Regions from separate parts of the Pseudoalteromonas sp. S8-8 genome, predicted to be linked through region 3. Evidence: predicted binding sites of a transcription regulator. Region 3 holds the regulator's gene; each other region holds the start of a gene.
What was found. The regulator sigma-54, encoded in region 3, starts transcription at its own class of promoters, with help from an activator protein. The targets are predictions, from matches to a motif close to GTTGGCACGNNNNTNGNNT.
Positions count from the first base shown of each region.

Region 1: flgJ (flagellar assembly peptidoglycan hydrolase FlgJ) is a predicted target of sigma-54. The motif match lies at 2,640-2,658, and genes of this name have one in related genera.
Region 2: glnA (glutamate--ammonia ligase) is a predicted target of sigma-54. The motif match lies at 2,304-2,322, and genes of this name have one in related genera.
Region 4: L659_RS0110020 (ferritin-like domain-containing protein) is a predicted target of sigma-54. The motif match lies at 2,687-2,705, and genes of this name have one in related genera.

Region 1 covers NZ_AUTR01000022.1:60,761-64,981, forward strand. The annotation lists gene flgK (flagellar hook-associated protein FlgK) at 1-1,585, opposite strand, end outside; gene flgJ (flagellar assembly peptidoglycan hydrolase FlgJ) at 1,587-2,603, opposite strand; gene L659_RS0106310 (flagellar basal body P-ring protein FlgI) at 2,774-3,868, opposite strand; gene flgH (flagellar basal body L-ring protein FlgH) at 3,880-4,221, opposite strand, start outside.
Region 2 covers NZ_AUTR01000011.1:51,485-55,705, reverse strand. The annotation lists gene typA (translational GTPase TypA) at 47-1,870, opposite strand; gene glnA (glutamate--ammonia ligase) at 2,378-3,784, shown strand; gene L659_RS0102855 (DUF4124 domain-containing protein) at 3,898-4,221, shown strand, end outside.
Region 3 covers NZ_AUTR01000026.1:14,539-18,759, forward strand. The annotation lists gene rapZ (RNase adapter RapZ) at 1-394, opposite strand, end outside; gene ptsN (PTS IIA-like nitrogen regulatory protein PtsN) at 413-865, opposite strand; gene hpf (ribosome hibernation promoting factor) at 870-1,157, opposite strand; gene L659_RS0108080 (RNA polymerase factor sigma-54) at 1,183-2,682, opposite strand; gene lptB (LPS export ABC transporter ATP-binding protein) at 2,752-3,477, opposite strand; gene lptA (lipopolysaccharide transport periplasmic protein LptA) at 3,474-4,019, opposite strand; gene lptC (LPS export ABC transporter periplasmic protein LptC) at 4,009-4,221, opposite strand, start outside.
Region 4 covers NZ_AUTR01000034.1:4,617-8,837, forward strand. The annotation lists gene aceK (bifunctional isocitrate dehydrogenase kinase/phosphatase) at 1-1,613, shown strand, start outside; gene L659_RS0110015 (LysR family transcriptional regulator) at 1,633-2,571, shown strand; gene L659_RS0110020 (ferritin-like domain-containing protein) at 2,749-3,192, shown strand; gene L659_RS0110025 (ExbD/TolR family protein) at 3,507-3,902, shown strand; gene L659_RS0110030 (IS4 family transposase) at 4,031-4,221, shown strand, end outside.

The sequences.
Region 1 (4,221 bases), on a different contig from region 3:
CGTAGGTATCAAATGGAGCACCCGCTTGCGATAACATTCCTTTTGCAGGAGGCGTAATAGTAAAAGTACTCGTTCCGCTATTATCTGTAATTTGATATTCGTTAGCATTACCTGTTTTAACAAGCGTTATTTCACCGTTTGTTAAGCTTGGTGTTGAAGTAAATCCACCGGAGGTAACACTTGTTACTTCTCCCGCTGAAATAGTAGCGGTACCTATATTATTTAAATCGTTAGCAGTACGAATAGGCGATGCTAGTGCTAAATCTTCTGCGCGCCCTGTTGCAAGTGTAATACTTGAAGCGGCATCTGAATTAAGCTTTATTTGAAACTGATCACCCTCAACACCTGCCCCAGATACATTTACTTGAAGACCAAATGATTCGCCTGAGGTTATAGTCGATGAATCAATAACACCTGTCGATATATCAGCAAGTGAAGGCTGTCCCAGCGGATCCCCTTTGTTATCTATAGGCTGAATACTTACTTCATTAGCATTAGCTGTATAAGTAATAATAAAGTCACTGGCAGGAAGTTCACTGCCCTTACCTGGCTCTACTGTTGCAGTCATACCGGCAGTACCTGTGTTAGCTTGATACGCATAAGCGCCAACGGTAGGAATATTAAAAATATTACCACCCAGCTGACCTGTTGCATCCATACCCAATTTGTTTTGCTCGTTAAATGCGTCGGCTATCGCTAAGCCCATTTGACCAATTTGGTTTTGAGCAGGGACTAATATGTCATCTCTAAAAGCGAGTAAGCCGCCAATTTTGCCTTTAAGTTTACTTACATCAACTTCAAGCGGCACTGCTTTGCCACCATTAACGTCAAGCGTGAATTCTTTAAAATTAGGATCGGGGTCGCCCGTCATCGAAAATAAGTTAAATGCGCCATTTTGCATAACAACCGCTTCACCTGTGCCCATAAAAACGAGTTTTTCGCCATTTGGACCATCAAGCGTTTCTATGTCTATTAGCTCTGATAAGTCGCGTATTGCTTTATCGCGTTCGTTATAGGTAGAGCTTGCATCTGCGGCATTATTAGTGCCATTAACTGCCGCAATATTTTGATTTAGCGTACTAATACTTTGAATTAGTGAGTTTGCTTCATCTGAAAATATTTCGAGCTGCTCGTTCACTACACTTTTTTGATCAAGCACGATGCCCGAAAGCCTATCCATTTGATCAATTAAGCTTTGCGCATCTGTCATTACTAATGAGCGGGCAACGGTAGATGACGGTTGATTTAGCGCTTCTTGCACGTTATTAAATAAAGAGTTAATTCCGGTCGAAAGGTTGTTCGACTCTTCAGAAAAAATAGTATCAACTCTATTTGCCTCAGTAATAAACTGATCGAAAAACGATTTATTAGAGGTGTCACGATTTAGCTGTGACTGAGCAAACTCGTTTAGTAATCGGTATGTTTCGCCTCGCCCTACTTGGTTATCAACCATAGTGGTAAATTCAGTACGCTCACGTACGTAGCCTACGGTATTTACATTGGCAATATTTTTACTTGTCGTTTGCAATAGCTCCGAGCTTGCTCTAACCCCAGAACTGGCAATGTTTAATAAATTAAACGACATGTTACTCTACTCCTTGGCGGATCACGTTTGCCGCAATGTCTTTTAGCTGACTGCTATTGAGCACTTTTTTTATTTTGCTGGCATAATTTGGATCGGTTGCATAACCTGCTTTTTGTAATGAATCTAAAAAGTCATTTGGTTTTGCTGTATTTTGTAATGCTTCTTTGTAGCGTGGGTTTTGCGTTAAAAAATCAACAAAGTCGTTCACGCTATCTTTAATTGAATCGTAGGCTCTAAAGCTGGCTTGTTTTTTAACGGGTGTGCCTTGCTCAAACTCAAGCGTTACTTTGCTTGCTTTATCGCCTTCCCAGCTTTTATCCGACTTAATATTAAATAAGTTATTTGAGCTGCCACCGTCACTTTTATTAATAATGTGTTTACCCCAACCGGTTTCAAGTGCCGCTTGTGCAACCATTACCGCTGGGTTTAAACCAATTTTTTGCGCTGCAGTTTTAGCGTGTTCCCACACTGAACTTACAAACTCTTCTGCATTTTTAAATGTTGGGCTATCGGTTTTAGACTCTGCAGTATCGACTTTAGGCTCAGCAATATCGGCTTTAGTACTCTTAACGATAAGATCGGGTTGCTTATTTTTTTGCTCATGAGGAAGAGCGGAACCGACTTGCGTATCGCTAAAAATATCGTTGGTTGTTCTAAGCACAGAGCCTGGCATAAAGTTTTTAGACTCAGGCGATAACTGCTGAACAATTAAATCGGCAAGGCCTAACGAGCCATTTGATGAAAGCTCTGTAGAAAGTTGCTGATCGTGCATTTCTTCAAAAAACTTTACGCCACTTGAATTAAATGGACTGTCTTTATCTTCAAATGCTTCGTTAGCTTTGCGCATTCCTTTGAGCAACATTTGCGTAAAAATAGCTTCAAATTGTGCGGCCGCTTTTTTGAGCGCAGCTTTGGAAGCATCAGTTGATGCATCGCCACTCGTTAAGGCTTCTTTACGAAGTGAATCTAAGTTGCCTAAATCAAAAAAGTTTTGTTTATCGAGGTGATTAGTTTCCATCGGCTTTTTGACACAAAATGAATAATGTAGTTAAAAATGCAAAAATTGAGCCACTACCGATAAAACAAGGAAGATAAAAATAATAATTTTAAGTTACTGTAAATAAAAGAGCTCTAGATCTTTGTTTAATAGATATAGAGCTTTGAGTGACACGTTACTTGCTTTAGTTTTTAAATAACGATCAACTGACCATTAATTGCGCCCGCTTCTTTTAGCGCTTCTAAAATAGCCATTAAGTCACCAGGCGCTGCGCCTACTTCGTTAATTGCGCGAACTAAATCGTCAAGACTTACCCCTGGGTTAAATACAAAAGCGCGCGAGTCGTCTTGGTTTACATCAATAATACTTTGCTGCGTGACAACTGTATCACCGTTTGCTAGCGGATTTGGCTGCACTACATTTTGCTGCTCAGCAATGGTGACTGTTAAACCGCCATGGGTCACTGCAGCAGGCTGTAGGGTTACATTTTTACCAATAACAATAGTACCTGTACGCGAGTTAACTATAATTTTAGCGGCCATGTCAGCTGGCTTAAATTCTAAGTTTTCGAGTGTTGATAAGTACGATACACGCTGGGATGCATCGCGTGGTGCTATGACACGAATAGAAACAGAATCAATTGCTTGTGCGCTATTTGGGCCGACTAAGTCATTAATTGTTTTTTCTAGGCGTTTTGCCGTTGTAAAGTCTGGGCGGTTTAAGTTGAAGGTAATGTAATCGCCTTGCATAAACGGGCTTTCTACGGTGCGTTCAACTGTTGCGCCATTGGGAATTCGTCCAACTGTAGGAGTATTAATTACGACTCTACTTCCATCAAGGCCCTCTACGCCTAGGCCTCCCACAATTAAACTACCTTGTGCAATTGCATACACGTTACCGTCTACACCCTTTAAAAAAGTTTGTAATAAAGTGCCACCACGTAAACTGCCTGCACTACCAATGGAAGAAACCGTAATATCTATTGTTTGCCCGGGCTTTCTAAATGCGGGTAATTCTGCATGCACAGCAACAGCGGCAACATTTTTAATTTTAGGACTTTGAGTTGAAGGTAGCGTAATACCAAAGCTGTTCAACATGCCTCTAAAACTTTGTTGTGTATATGAGTTTTGCTCGCCAGTGCCCGGCAAGCCAACCACTAAGCCATAACCAACTAATTGGTTAGAGCGTACGCCTTCAACCATAGACACATCTTTTATGCGCTCAGCACTGGCAGTAAACTGCCAACCTAATAACACAACTAAACATAAAGCTTTAAGGCTATTCATGTTGTTACCCTCTAAAATGGAAACAGCGAACTGCTAAAGAAACGTGTAAGCCAACCAGGACTTTGCGCTTCTTGCGTTTGCCCTTTACCTGAGTATTGAATACGTGCATTAGCAATACGATTTGATTCAACCGTATTATCGGCGCTTACGTCTTGAGGGCGTACTAGCCCTTCTAAACGAATAAACTCTTCGCCGGTATTAAGCGTTAGCCATTTTTCGCCGCGTATAACTAAATTACCGTTAGGTAAAACGCGCATTACATTAACCGAAATATCGCCCACTAAGCTGTTTGATTGGTTTGATTTTGAATCGCCTGTAAACGACGAATCACTACCAATACCAAACTGAATACT
Region 2 (4,221 bases), on a different contig from region 3:
TTTTTCAATACAGCGGCTTTTAAAATCATAATTCTAAATTAATAGATTATGCTTTAGGTCCACGACCTGCACGTTTACGTTCGTTTTCTGTAAGGTAACGCTTACGAATACGAATGTTTAGTGGAGTTACTTCAACTAGCTCGTCATCATCGATGAACTCAAGCGCTTGCTCAAGTGAGTAGTTAAGGTGTGGAGAAAGCGTTTGCGCTTCATCAGTACCAGATGCACGTACGTTAGTTAACTGCTTGCCTTTAAGGGCGTTAACTGTAAGGTCGTTATCACGGTTATGAATACCGATAACCATACCTTCGTATACTTCAACACCGTGACCGATGAATAAACGGCCGCGTTCTTGTAAGTTGAATAATGCGTTAGTAAGTGCTTTACCAGTTGCATTTGCAATCATTACGCCGTTCTTACGAACACCGATGTCGCCACCTTTGTGAGGACCGTAATGATCGAACGTATGGTACATAAGACCAGAACCCGAAGTAAGCGTCATGAAATCAGTTTGGAAACCAATTAAACCACGGCTAGGGATCATGAAATCTAAACGCATACGGCCTTTGCCATCTGGAGTCATGTTAGTAAGCTCACCTTTACGTAGGCCAACTTGTTCCATAACAGAACCCTGATGCTCGTCTTGACAGTCAATAGTAACTGTTTCAAACGGTTCTTCTAGAACGCCATCTACAGTACGTAAGATAACTTCCGGACGAGAAACTGAAAGCTCGTAACCTTCACGACGCATGTTCTCGATTAAGATACCTAGGTGTAATTCACCACGACCAGAAACACGGAAGCTATCTGGGCTACCAGTATCTTCAACGCGAAGTGCTACGTTGTGTACTAATTCTTTGTCTAAACGTTCACGGATATTACGTGACGTTACAAACTTACCTTCTTTACCACAGAAAGGTGAGTTATTTACAGAGAATGTCATTGTTACAGTTGGCTCATCAACACTTAGTGGTGGTAATGCTTCAACGTTTCCTGGGAAACAAACTGTATCAGAAATCTTAAGCTCACCAATACCTGTTACAGTTACGATGTTACCAGCGTAAGCTCTATCAGTTTCGATACGTTCAAGACCTAGGTAGCTTTGTACTGCGCCAATTTTACCATTACGTGTAGTGCCATCAGCACTGATAATAGTAACTTGTTGGTTAGGAGCAACAGAACCACGTTTAATACGACCAATACCAACTACACCAACATAAGAGTTGTAATCTAGTTGAGAAATTTGCATTTGGAAGTCACCTTCAGGATCTGCATCCGGTGGTGATACTTCGTCAACGATCATCTTGAACATAGGTTCCATGTTGTCTGATGGCTCGTCTAAATCTAGTGTTGCCCAGCCGTTGATAGCTGAAGCGTAGATTACTTTAAAATCTAACTGTTCGTCAGTTGCGCCAAGGTTGTCAAATAAATCAAAGATTTGATCCATAACCCAATCAGGACGTGAACCTGGCTTATCAATTTTATTGATAACTACGATTGGCTTTAAGCCTTGCGCGAATGCCTTTTGCGTAACGAAACGCGTTTGTGGCATTGGACCTTCTTGAGCATCAACAAGTAATAATACTGAGTCAGCCATCGAAAGTACGCGTTCAACTTCACCACCGAAATCGGCGTGTCCCGGAGTATCTACGATATTGATATGGTAGTCGTTCCAAGAGATGGCTGTGTTTTTAGCCAAAATGGTAATACCACGTTCTTTCTCAATGTCGTTTGAGTCCATCACGCGCTCTTCGTTACCGCCGCGTGTTTCTAATGTACCTGATTGCTCAAGTAGTTTGTCAACCAGAGTTGTTTTACCGTGGTCAACGTGCGCGATAATCGCTATATTTCTTAACTTTTCGATGCTCATATATTTACTCAGAGAAATTAAATTCTCAATGATCCTGCAAGATCTACGCACTCATCCACGCTTTCGCGAGATGTCCCAGCATAGGATTTAAAAGGGCGCATATTATCCCTCATTAATGACATGGATGAAAGTTTATCCAATACATATTTTAAAACTTTCTCAATACTTTTACTAAGTATCTGTTTTATATATGACAATTATATGAATTAAATTTCAATATTTTTTTGAAAAACAGTCTTTTTGACTATTTTTCCGATCTTTTTGTTACTCTTTTGCATTTAGGTTATGCTAATTTCAGCTGATTAAATTAACAACAAATTACGCTCTGTAAATTTTGCACTAAAATGGAATATTTACGCACCAATATGGTGCGTTTGTATATTCCATTTTGATGCAATGATATTTTTTTAATTTATAAACAGCCAGTTACAATAATGGCACAAAATCAGCTTAGTAAATACCAAAGCAATTATGCAGCAATAACAAAACCCAATAGTTGGAGGACACATGTCACAATCGGTTTTAGATTTTATTAAAGAAAATGACGTCAAGTTCATTGATTTACGCTTTACTGACACTAAGGGTAAAGAACAACATGTATCGATCCCTCATCACCAAGTTGATGAAGATTTTTTCGAAGACGGTAAAATGTTCGACGGTTCTTCAATTGCAGGCTGGAAAGGCATAAACGAATCAGACATGGTATTAATGCCAGTTCCTGAGTCAATCAAACTAGACCCTTTCACTGAAGAAGCGACATTAATTTTACGTTGTGACGTAGTAGAGCCTTCTACACTACAAGGCTATGAGCGCGACCCGCGTTCTGTTGCTAAGCGCGCTGAAGATTACATGAAATCTACAGGCATTGCAGACACTGTTTTATTTGGCCCTGAGCCAGAATTTTTCGTATTTGACGATGTTAAATACAAATCAGATATGTCTGGATCTATGTACAAAATTGATTCTAAGCAAGCTGCTTGGAACTCAGATAAAGAATATGCAGATGGCAACACTGGTCATCGTCCAGGTGTTAAAGGCGGTTACTTCCCAGTTGCTCCAGTTGATGACTTCCAAGATTGGCGTTCAGCTACGTGTCTAGTTCTAGAAGAAATGGGCCAAGTAGTAGAAGCACATCACCACGAAGTAGCAACAGCAGGTCAAAACGAAATCGCTACTCGCTTTAATACAATGGTATTAAAAGCGGATGAAATTCAAGAAATGAAATATGTTATCCATAACATGGCTCACTTATACGGTAAAACAGCAACGTTTATGCCTAAGCCAGTTGTTGGTGATAACGGTTCTGGTATGCATTGTCACCAGTCACTTGCTAAAGATGGTGTAAACCTTTTTGCTGGTGATAAGTACGGCGGTCTTTCTGAAGATGCACTTTACTACATTGGCGGCATCATCAAGCATGCTAAAGCAATTAACGCTTTTGCAAATGCGTCTACTAACTCGTACAAACGTTTAGTACCAGGTTTTGAAGCACCAGTTATGCTTGCATACTCTGCACGTAACCGTTCTGCATCAATCCGTATCCCAGTGGTTCCATCTGAAAAAGGTCGTCGTATTGAAGTACGCTTCCCGGATCCAACTGCTAACCCATACCTTGCTTTCTCAGCAATGCTTATGGCTGGCCTTGATGGTATCAAAAACAAGATCCATCCTGGCGATGCTATGGATAAAGATTTATACGACTTACCAGCTGAAGAAGCAGCAGAAATTCCAACTGTTGCAGCATCACTTGACGAAGCACTATCTGCACTTAGCGCAGACCGTGAATTCTTAACTCAAGGTGGCGTATTCACTGATGACTTAATCGATGCTTACATCGAACTTAAGTCTAAAGAAGTTGAAAAGCTTAACATGACAACTCATCCAGTTGAGTTTGAAATGTACTACAGCTGTTAATTAAGCTGTAAAAAATATGTGTGTTCTCAAGCCCGCTTTGCGGGCTTTTTTAATGGTAAAATTAGTCAATCTCCACTAAAGTTAAGTTACCGATAAAAATGCAGGGCTGCAGAGTGAATAACAAGATTTTATTACTATTAATTACTTTAGGATTAAGTAATTATGGTTATGCCGGTGAAACAAAAATATACGCTTGGAAAGATAAAAATGGCGTATTAGTGTTCTCAGACACCCCTCATAAAGGGGCCCAAGAGGTAAAACTCACCAGCCAAGATCTTAATATGCCTGCAACAAATACTGACATTTTTGACGAGCAACCTCAGCCTCAACAAGCGGCCTTTAGTATTGCTATTTCCTCACCTGATCATAACCAGACTATTCGTGAAAATACCGGCACTGTTTATGTAACTAGCCGAATAAAACCACGCTTTGAAACG
Region 3 (4,221 bases):
AGTCGGCGCGGGTGATTAATACATCAAGTAATTCTTTTTCTTTTTTGATGGCTAAATCAAGAGGCAACGAGTCAATTGATAGTGGGTGTAATCTACGAGTTTCAGAAAAACGTTTTATCAATGTTTGATCGTCGCTATCTAAATAAAATAACGTAGGGTTTGCAAAGCCTGGCAAGTATTCAAGAATATCGTTAAATTCATCTTGTTGTTTAGGGATGTTCCGTACATCAATGCTAACAGCAATTTTATCGTAGCTATCAGACACACTGCGAACTAATGAAGGAAGCAAGTTAACTGGAATATTATCTACGCAATAATAACCTAAATCTTCTACAATGCGTAAAGCAACCGACTTTCCAGAACCAGAACGGCCGCTTATGATAATTAACTCCATTTAACACCCTTTATAAAACTATGATTGATTGACAATAACTTGGTAAAGCTCAGTATCTGATTTTGCACTGCGTAACTGTTTACAAAAATCTTTGTTGTTTAGTTTATCAGCAATGGTTGCTAGAGTCTTTAAGTGCTGCTGGTTATCGCCATCTGGTACGATGAGTGCGACGAAAATATCAACAGGGCGATTATCGATTGCATCAAAATTTATTGGAGTTTCGCTAACGAGTACTAAAGCCAAAGGCTCTTCTGCACCGCTCATTCTTCCATGAGGAATGGCAATGCCACGCCCTATACCTGTACTACCCAATTTTTCTCTGCTCATTAAAGCATTAAGAATATCTTGTTGCGGTAAATACGGAAGTTTGTCGTGAGCAAGTTCGCTAATGAACTCTAAAATTCTTTTTTTGCTATTAAAAAGGACCGCAGCTTTGCTGCAGTCCTGGCATATAAGTGAGCTTAATTTCATCATATTAGTGTCGAGCAAGCTTCTCTTTGTGTTTAATTACTTGTCGATCGAGCTTGTCGATCAACGAGTCAATGGCGGCATACATATCTTGATGTTCTGTAGAGGCAAATAACTCAGCACCGCTTACGTGTATGGTGGCTTCTGCTTTTTGATTTAATTTTTCTACATCGAGAATGACATGAACATTATTAATATGATCAGAGTGTCTTTCTAGCTTCGCAAATTTGGTATTAATATAGTCTCTTAGTGAATCGGTTAATTCTACGTGACGACCAGTTAAGTTTAGTTGCATAAGCATTACCCTCTTTTTTTGCGTCTTAAATCAAACTTTTACGTTGATTTGACGGTGGAATAGCCAGAGATTCGCGGTATTTTGCGATTGTACGTCTCGCTACTTTAATTCCTTGCTCAGCCAATATATCCGCTATTTTGCTATCACTCAATGGTTTTGCTGAGTTTTCTGCTGCGATTAATTTTCGGATAAGCGCACGGATTGCTGTAGATGAACATTCACCACCGTTTTCGGTGCTTACATGGCTTGAGAAAAAGTATTTAAGCTCAAATATACCACGGGGTGTGTGCATATACTTTTGGGTTGTTACGCGCGAAATTGTTGATTCGTGCATTTCTACCATTTCAGCAACATCATTTAAAACCATTGGTTTCATGGCTTCAGGACCGTGTTCAAAAAAGCCTTGTTGTTGCTTAACAATACAATTTGTTACTTTTAATAGCGTGTCGTTTCTACTTTCTAAGCTTTTAATAAACCATTTAGCTTCTTGTAAATGCGAGCGAATAAACTGGCTGTCACCACTGGATTTTACAGTGCGAGACATTGCCGCGTATTGGCTATTAACACGAATTTTAGGCATGCTGTCTGGGTTTAACTCAACAACCCAGCGGCCTTTAATTTTTTTAACTGACACATCAGGAATAACATACTCAGATTCTTCTCTTACAATAGTATCTGCAGGTTTAGGGCTTAGAGTATGTATTAATGTCATTACTTCTTTAAGCTCTTCTTCTTTGAGCTTAGTTTTCTTCATTAATGTACGATAGTCACGAGCAGCTAATAAATCAATATGCTCGGTTAAAATCATTTTTGTTTCATTAATGTAAGGTGTTTCTTTATCAAACTGGTTAAGCTGAATACATAAACACTCTTGTAGGCTACGCGCAGCAATACCAACAGGATCAAACAGTTGGATGCGTTTTAATACAGCTTCAATTTCATCAAGTTCGACTTCGTTATCATCTTCGTTTTCTTGATTGAAGCTTTCTAAAATCTCTTCGCAGCTTAGTGTTAAAATACCTGAATCATCGACGGCTTCTACAATAGCAATAGCAATCGCTTCGTCTGTAGGGCTAAATGGCGTTAGTTGTAACTGCCACATTAAATACTCATGGAGCGTTTCAGTAGAGGCGCCTTGGTATATTGATTCGTCTTCAGGCATCGGACCCGATGATGCTGCTGGGGCGGCACTCATGTACTCATCCCAACTAACATCCATAGCCATGTCGTCACTTAGCGTGTCTTTTGCAAGTGCTTCACCACTATCTTGTTCGTATTCGCTTGGAGCATCATCGGCAGATGCGCTAACAGTTATGTCATCTGTATCTGCTTTTTGCTCGTTTTTACCAGCAGCGTCTTCTGAATAGTCTGCTTCTTCAACCTCTAATAGCGGGTTGCTGTCGAGAGCTTCTTGTATTTCTTGCTGGAGATCCAATGTACTGAGTTGCAACAAACGAATAGCTTGTTGCAACTGTGGAGTCATTGTAAGTTGCTGGCCCATGCGCAGCTGTAGTGATTGCCTCATGTATCTCTAACAATCCTTTTATGTTGTTATAATTAATACTAGCAGATGCTTAAAGACATGGCGTAAATGTTACAGCCTAAATTGCTCGCCTAAGTAAACATCGCGTACTGTTTTATCATTTAATACGTGTTCTGGAGTACCTGATGCAATCAGCTCCCCATGAGAAACAATGTAGGCTTTTTCACAAACATCAAGGGTTTCTCTTACGTTATGATCGGTAATTAATACACCAATCCCACGATTTTTAAGATGTTCTATTATTTTCTTTATATCTAATACCGAAATCGGGTCAACACCTGCAAATGGTTCATCCAGTAATATAAATTTAGGATCTGCTGCCAGCGCACGTGCTATTTCCACACGACGACGTTCGCCACCCGACAACGCCATACCTTGGCTATCACGAATGTGTTGTATGCTAAATTCATCTAATAATTTATCGAGAGTGTCTTCTCTAGCTTGTTTATTTAACTCTTTGCGCGTTTCTAAAATGGCCATTAAGTTTTGATAAACAGTCAGCTTTCTGAATATTGAAGACTCTTGCGGTAAGTAGCCAATGCCTAATCTAGCACGACTATGCATAGGTAAAAGAGTAATATCGTTATCGTCTATCGATATTTTACCTTTGTCGCTAGGTACAAGTCCTACTATCATATAAAACGTGGTGGTTTTACCTGCGCCGTTAGGGCCAAGTAAGCCAACAATACTGCCAGCTTTGACTTCAAGGCCGACGTTTTTTACAACTTCACGGCCTTTATAGCTCTTTGCTAATAGCTCTGCTTTTAATGTGCTCATGGTTGACCTTTGTCGCTTTTTTTACTTTTTTTAGTCTCGATTGGCACTAAAATTGTGTGAACGCGGTCAGTTGAGTTTTCATCTTTTTCGGCACTGATTAGCTGCTGCTCTATATCGTAGGTAATGCTTTTAGCATTTATTTTTTGTCCCGCTTGCGATACTTGTGCATTACCAACAAGCGTTAAAAAACGCTTAGATACATCATAACGTACTTCGTCAGCACTGGCGCTCATAGTCGTGCCATCTGATTGCTTTTCTTCAAAGTGCGCAGGGCTACCTGTAGCAATTAATAATTGTTTATTATCACCAAGTTCATCGCGTTTATGTACTTCTAAGCGGTCGGCTGTGATACGGCGGTTACCGTGAATAATTTCAACGTTTTTCTCAAAAATCCCGACATTAGCTTTTAATTGGCCTTCTTGCTTATCGGCGCTTATTGAAATTTGATTTGCAGCCGGTTGCGTGTTTTGCTCTGCAGCACTACTATTAAACGCTAGTATAAGTGTAGGAATAATAAGTGATTTTAATATTTTATTGGTCATAATATATGGTTCGCGTATGGTTAATTAGTTTTATCACTTCGGTTTTTAAGTCGGCTTCTAGGCCTTTACCAGTGATTTTTAAATTGGGTCCAGTGATGATAACGGGTTGCTCCGAACGCATTGTTAATAGTTTTATATCTACCTGAATATTATCAGCATTGATTTTGTCTATCATGGCGTTATCGGTTAAGTTTTTGGCAAC
Region 4 (4,221 bases), on a different contig from region 3:
ATTGGCAAGCAATTAATGATATCAGCCGTTTGCGTATCAGCTATTATGATGATCGTGTTAACGAAACCACGCAAGCGCTAAAAAAAGAAACCCCAACCGAACAACTCGATGAAAGCATATGGCTTGAAGTTAAAAAGATATATCAGCATTTTTTATGTTTTCATCCCCAAGCAGAGCTCGCCGAAACTTTTTATAACTCTGTATTTTGCCGGCTGTACCATAGGCGCTATTTTCATAATGACTTTATATTTGTAGAAGCAACCTTAAAAGATGCTCCTTCAGTGCCTGTTGAGGCCGAATATAGAACATACTTTCCAGTAGTTGATGGCCTCAAACCAACAATAAAACGCATTATTAGTCATTTTGATTTTAAGGCCCCATTTGTAAATTTAGAGCGTGATATTCGCCTCCTTGTTAAAGCTTTTTATAAACAAGCCCCCGATACACATCACCAACCTTGGCAAATGCGCTTTGATATTTTACACACGCCTTTTTATCGAAATAAAGCAGCCTATATTGTTGGTCGTGTTGTTTCAAAAAGTGGGGTTCAGCCCTTTATAATCGCTGTATTACACGATGAAGATAACGGATTATATTTAGACGCACTTTTAACTAAGTCATCTCAAATGCGTGTTATTTTTGGCTTTGCCCGCGCTTATTTTATGGTAGAAACTCACGCACCGTCAGCACTTGTCCGGTTTTTAAATCAACTTATGCCAAACAAAACACTTGCTGAGCTCTATAACGCAGTGGGTTTTCATAAGCAGGGGAAAACTGAGTTTTACCGAGAGTTTTTAAATCACTTATCTCACTCTAGTGATGAGTTTACAATTGCACCGGGGACTCCCGGTATGGTGATGATGGTATTTACTCTCCCCTCATTTGGTTATGTTTTTAAAGTAATAAAAGACAAATTTGGTGAGAGTAAACCCTTCGGCCGTGATACCGTATTAAAGCGCTATCAACTGGTAAAAAACCATGATCGCGTTGGGAGAATGGCCGATACCATAGAGTATTCTAACGTCGTATTTCCTTTGGCGCGTTTTGATAGTAATTTACTTGCGCAATTACATAAAACAATTGGCTCATCAATGGTAATTGAGGGCGATTGGTTGATCATCAAGCATTTGTATATTGAACGGCGAATGACACCTCTTAACTTGTTTTTAGAAAATGCTGATGAAGAAAGTGTCGCCGACGCGATTGAAGAATATGGGCAAGCCCTAAAAGAAATGATTGCTGTTAATATATTCCCTGGTGATATGCTCTTAAAAAACTTTGGTGTAAGTAAGCACAAACGTATTATTTTTTACGATTACGATGAAGTTCAATATCTAACCGATATGAACTTTAGAGCATTACCAAAAGCAAAGAGCTATGACGACTATTTAATGGATGAACAAAGTTACTCTGTTGCACCACAGGACGTATTTCCTGAGCAACTTTGTACATTTGTAATGCCAAACCCTATGTATAAGAAGTTTTTACTCAGCACTCATCCTGAGCTTATAGATGTTAGCTTTTGGAAGCAGGCACAACAAAATATAAAAAATGGTCAGGTAAGTCATATTTACCCATACCCGACAGCACAGCGCTTTATTCACCACTGGTAAGCGCTAAAGGACACACACAATGAATATAAGTAAAATAGATTTAAATTTACTCGTTTACCTCGATACATTGCTTCGAGAATGCAACGTAACACGCGCTGCTAATCAATTGAGTATAACTCAACCTGCAATGAGTAATGGCCTTAAACGTCTTCGTAACTTATTTAACGACCCTATTTTAGTTCGTACCAGCGATGGTATGGTGCCTACCGAGCGTGCTTTGGAGTTACAACCCGTTATTCGTGGCATATTAATGACCCTTGAAGAAACTCTAGCTCCTAATCGAGAATTTGAGGCAAGCCAGAGTAAGCGTGTGTTTAGAATAATGGCCAGTGATTACGCTGCAAGTACATTAGCACCAAAGCTTTTAAGTAAATTGCACGAAGAAGCCCCCGATACTACTTTAGATATACTCACACCAAGTGATGTCACCTTTCATGATGTAGAAAACGGTAAAGTAGATATGGCAATCAACCGTTTTGAAAACTTACCGCAGTCTTTTCATCATAAACGTATTTGGAAAGATAGTTTTTGCTGCTTAGTAAAAGCCGATAATCCTATAATTGAAAACTTTAGTCTCGACAGCTATTTAAAAGCGCGCCATATATGGGTAAGCAAAACAGGTTTTGGTGTAGGTGTAGGCATGGACCCTAAAGATGTGCAAAAACTTGGCTGGGTTGACGAAGCACTTGCGCACTTTGGTAAGCATCGTAATATTGCCACTTTTACGCGTAACTACCATGTGGCAATTCATTTAGCTAAAGAGAAAAATTTAATTGCGACCCTTCCTTCAAAAGCCGCAAATATATATTTAGATGATCCGGGGCTTAAAATTTTAGAGCCACCATTTCCAATCCCTCCTTTTGAGCTTGATATGATTTGGAGCCCACTGTTACATCGCGATGCGAGTCACATTTGGTTACGTCAAAAAGTAGCTGAAGTAGCTGAAGAGCTAAAATAACTTTATTACACAATATAATGTAAAAATTGCTAGGTTAATTTTTTGCCTGTTAACTTAGCATCTTACTGAAACAAAATTAAACCAATAAAATCAAATAACTACACAACCATTGAAACGTGGAACATACATTGCTTTTATTAAATTGAACTATACATTCATTTAATTAAAGAGGTCATTATGAACACCCATCAAGGATCAGAAGTAAATCATATTACTGACATCATTCAAGTTATGAACAGCGGCATCGATTTTTATCAAAAAGCACAGGAAAAAGTTGAAGACCCTGCTATTGGTGCACTTTTTCAGCGTATGATAGATGCCCGAAAAGTGAGTGTTGAGCGCTTGCAGCCATATGCAATTAATGAAAAAGGCGAACGCGAAGATGGCTCATCTTTCGCAGTTGAAGCACGACGTGCGTACACAGCCCTATTGACTACTTTCACCTCACACAACGACAGCACGTATGTAAAAGAGCTTGAAGAGGTAGAAGATAAAACCCTTGAAGAAATTAAAGCAGCAATGGATAAACCGCAACCAGCTGACTGCGAAGCTGCACTGGCTAAAACATTATTAACAATGCAAAGCTGCCATGCAGAAATGAGCCGTATGCAAAAGCATTAAGCTGACATAGTGCATAACTAGAACCCAGCCTCGAGCTGGGTTTTTTATTGCCTCTAATACCAATCTACATAGTTTTTTAAGCAATTTAACAAATTGCATTACATTATAACGATACTAAATAGACCCCATATATAAGCAGAACGGTATAAACACCACCTTATTTCACCACATTTTAAATACATAATTAATACAAATATTTAATGTTATTAGAATATTTATTTAACCACGCTTTATTTTTGCTGTGCTAATTTTGTTAATATGTACCTAAAACCTTGCTGTGGCGCCGCAGCATTTAATTAAAAGTAAGGTCCAATATAAAAAACAAACTAACCAAACTACAAAATAATGCTGATGTAGATATGACCCCGATGTTAGACATAGTGTTCATTTTACTAATTTTCTTTATTGTAACTACATCTTTTGTAAAACCTGTGGCTATTGAATTAAACCGACCACTCGACAGCCCTCAAATAGATAAGCCTGTTAAAAATGCTTTATTTAGAATTGATGAAAGTAACGGAATATATTTTTCGGGGAGGTTAATTGATTTAGAGCAAGTTGCGACTAATTTAGCGATGTTCGCGGCTAAATATGAAATAAGTTCGGTACTTATAACCGCAGACGAAAACAGTACACATAATACTTTAATGAGTGTAATGAATAATATTAAGCAATACGATGATTATTCAATAAGTTTGATTTCTAAATAAAACAGCCCAATATAAAACCAAAAAAAGGGCCTTACGGCCTAATGCCGATCAGTTAAGAAAATGACCGATTGACCGATCCAAACGATCATGCAAAATCCGTAGTTAGGAAACTAACTACGGATTTTTTTGTGAATATAGAACAAGCACTGCAAGCAACACTTGAAGAAAGCAGCCGATACCATACCTTTGAAAAATTATCAGAAATTCTTGACCCTGAAATCATTGAACAAGGTTTTCAACAAGCTGGGATTGCAACCGTTCGTAAGCGAAGGTTACCGCTTGAGGCCGTTTTGTGGTCAGTTATTGGCATGGCATTGTT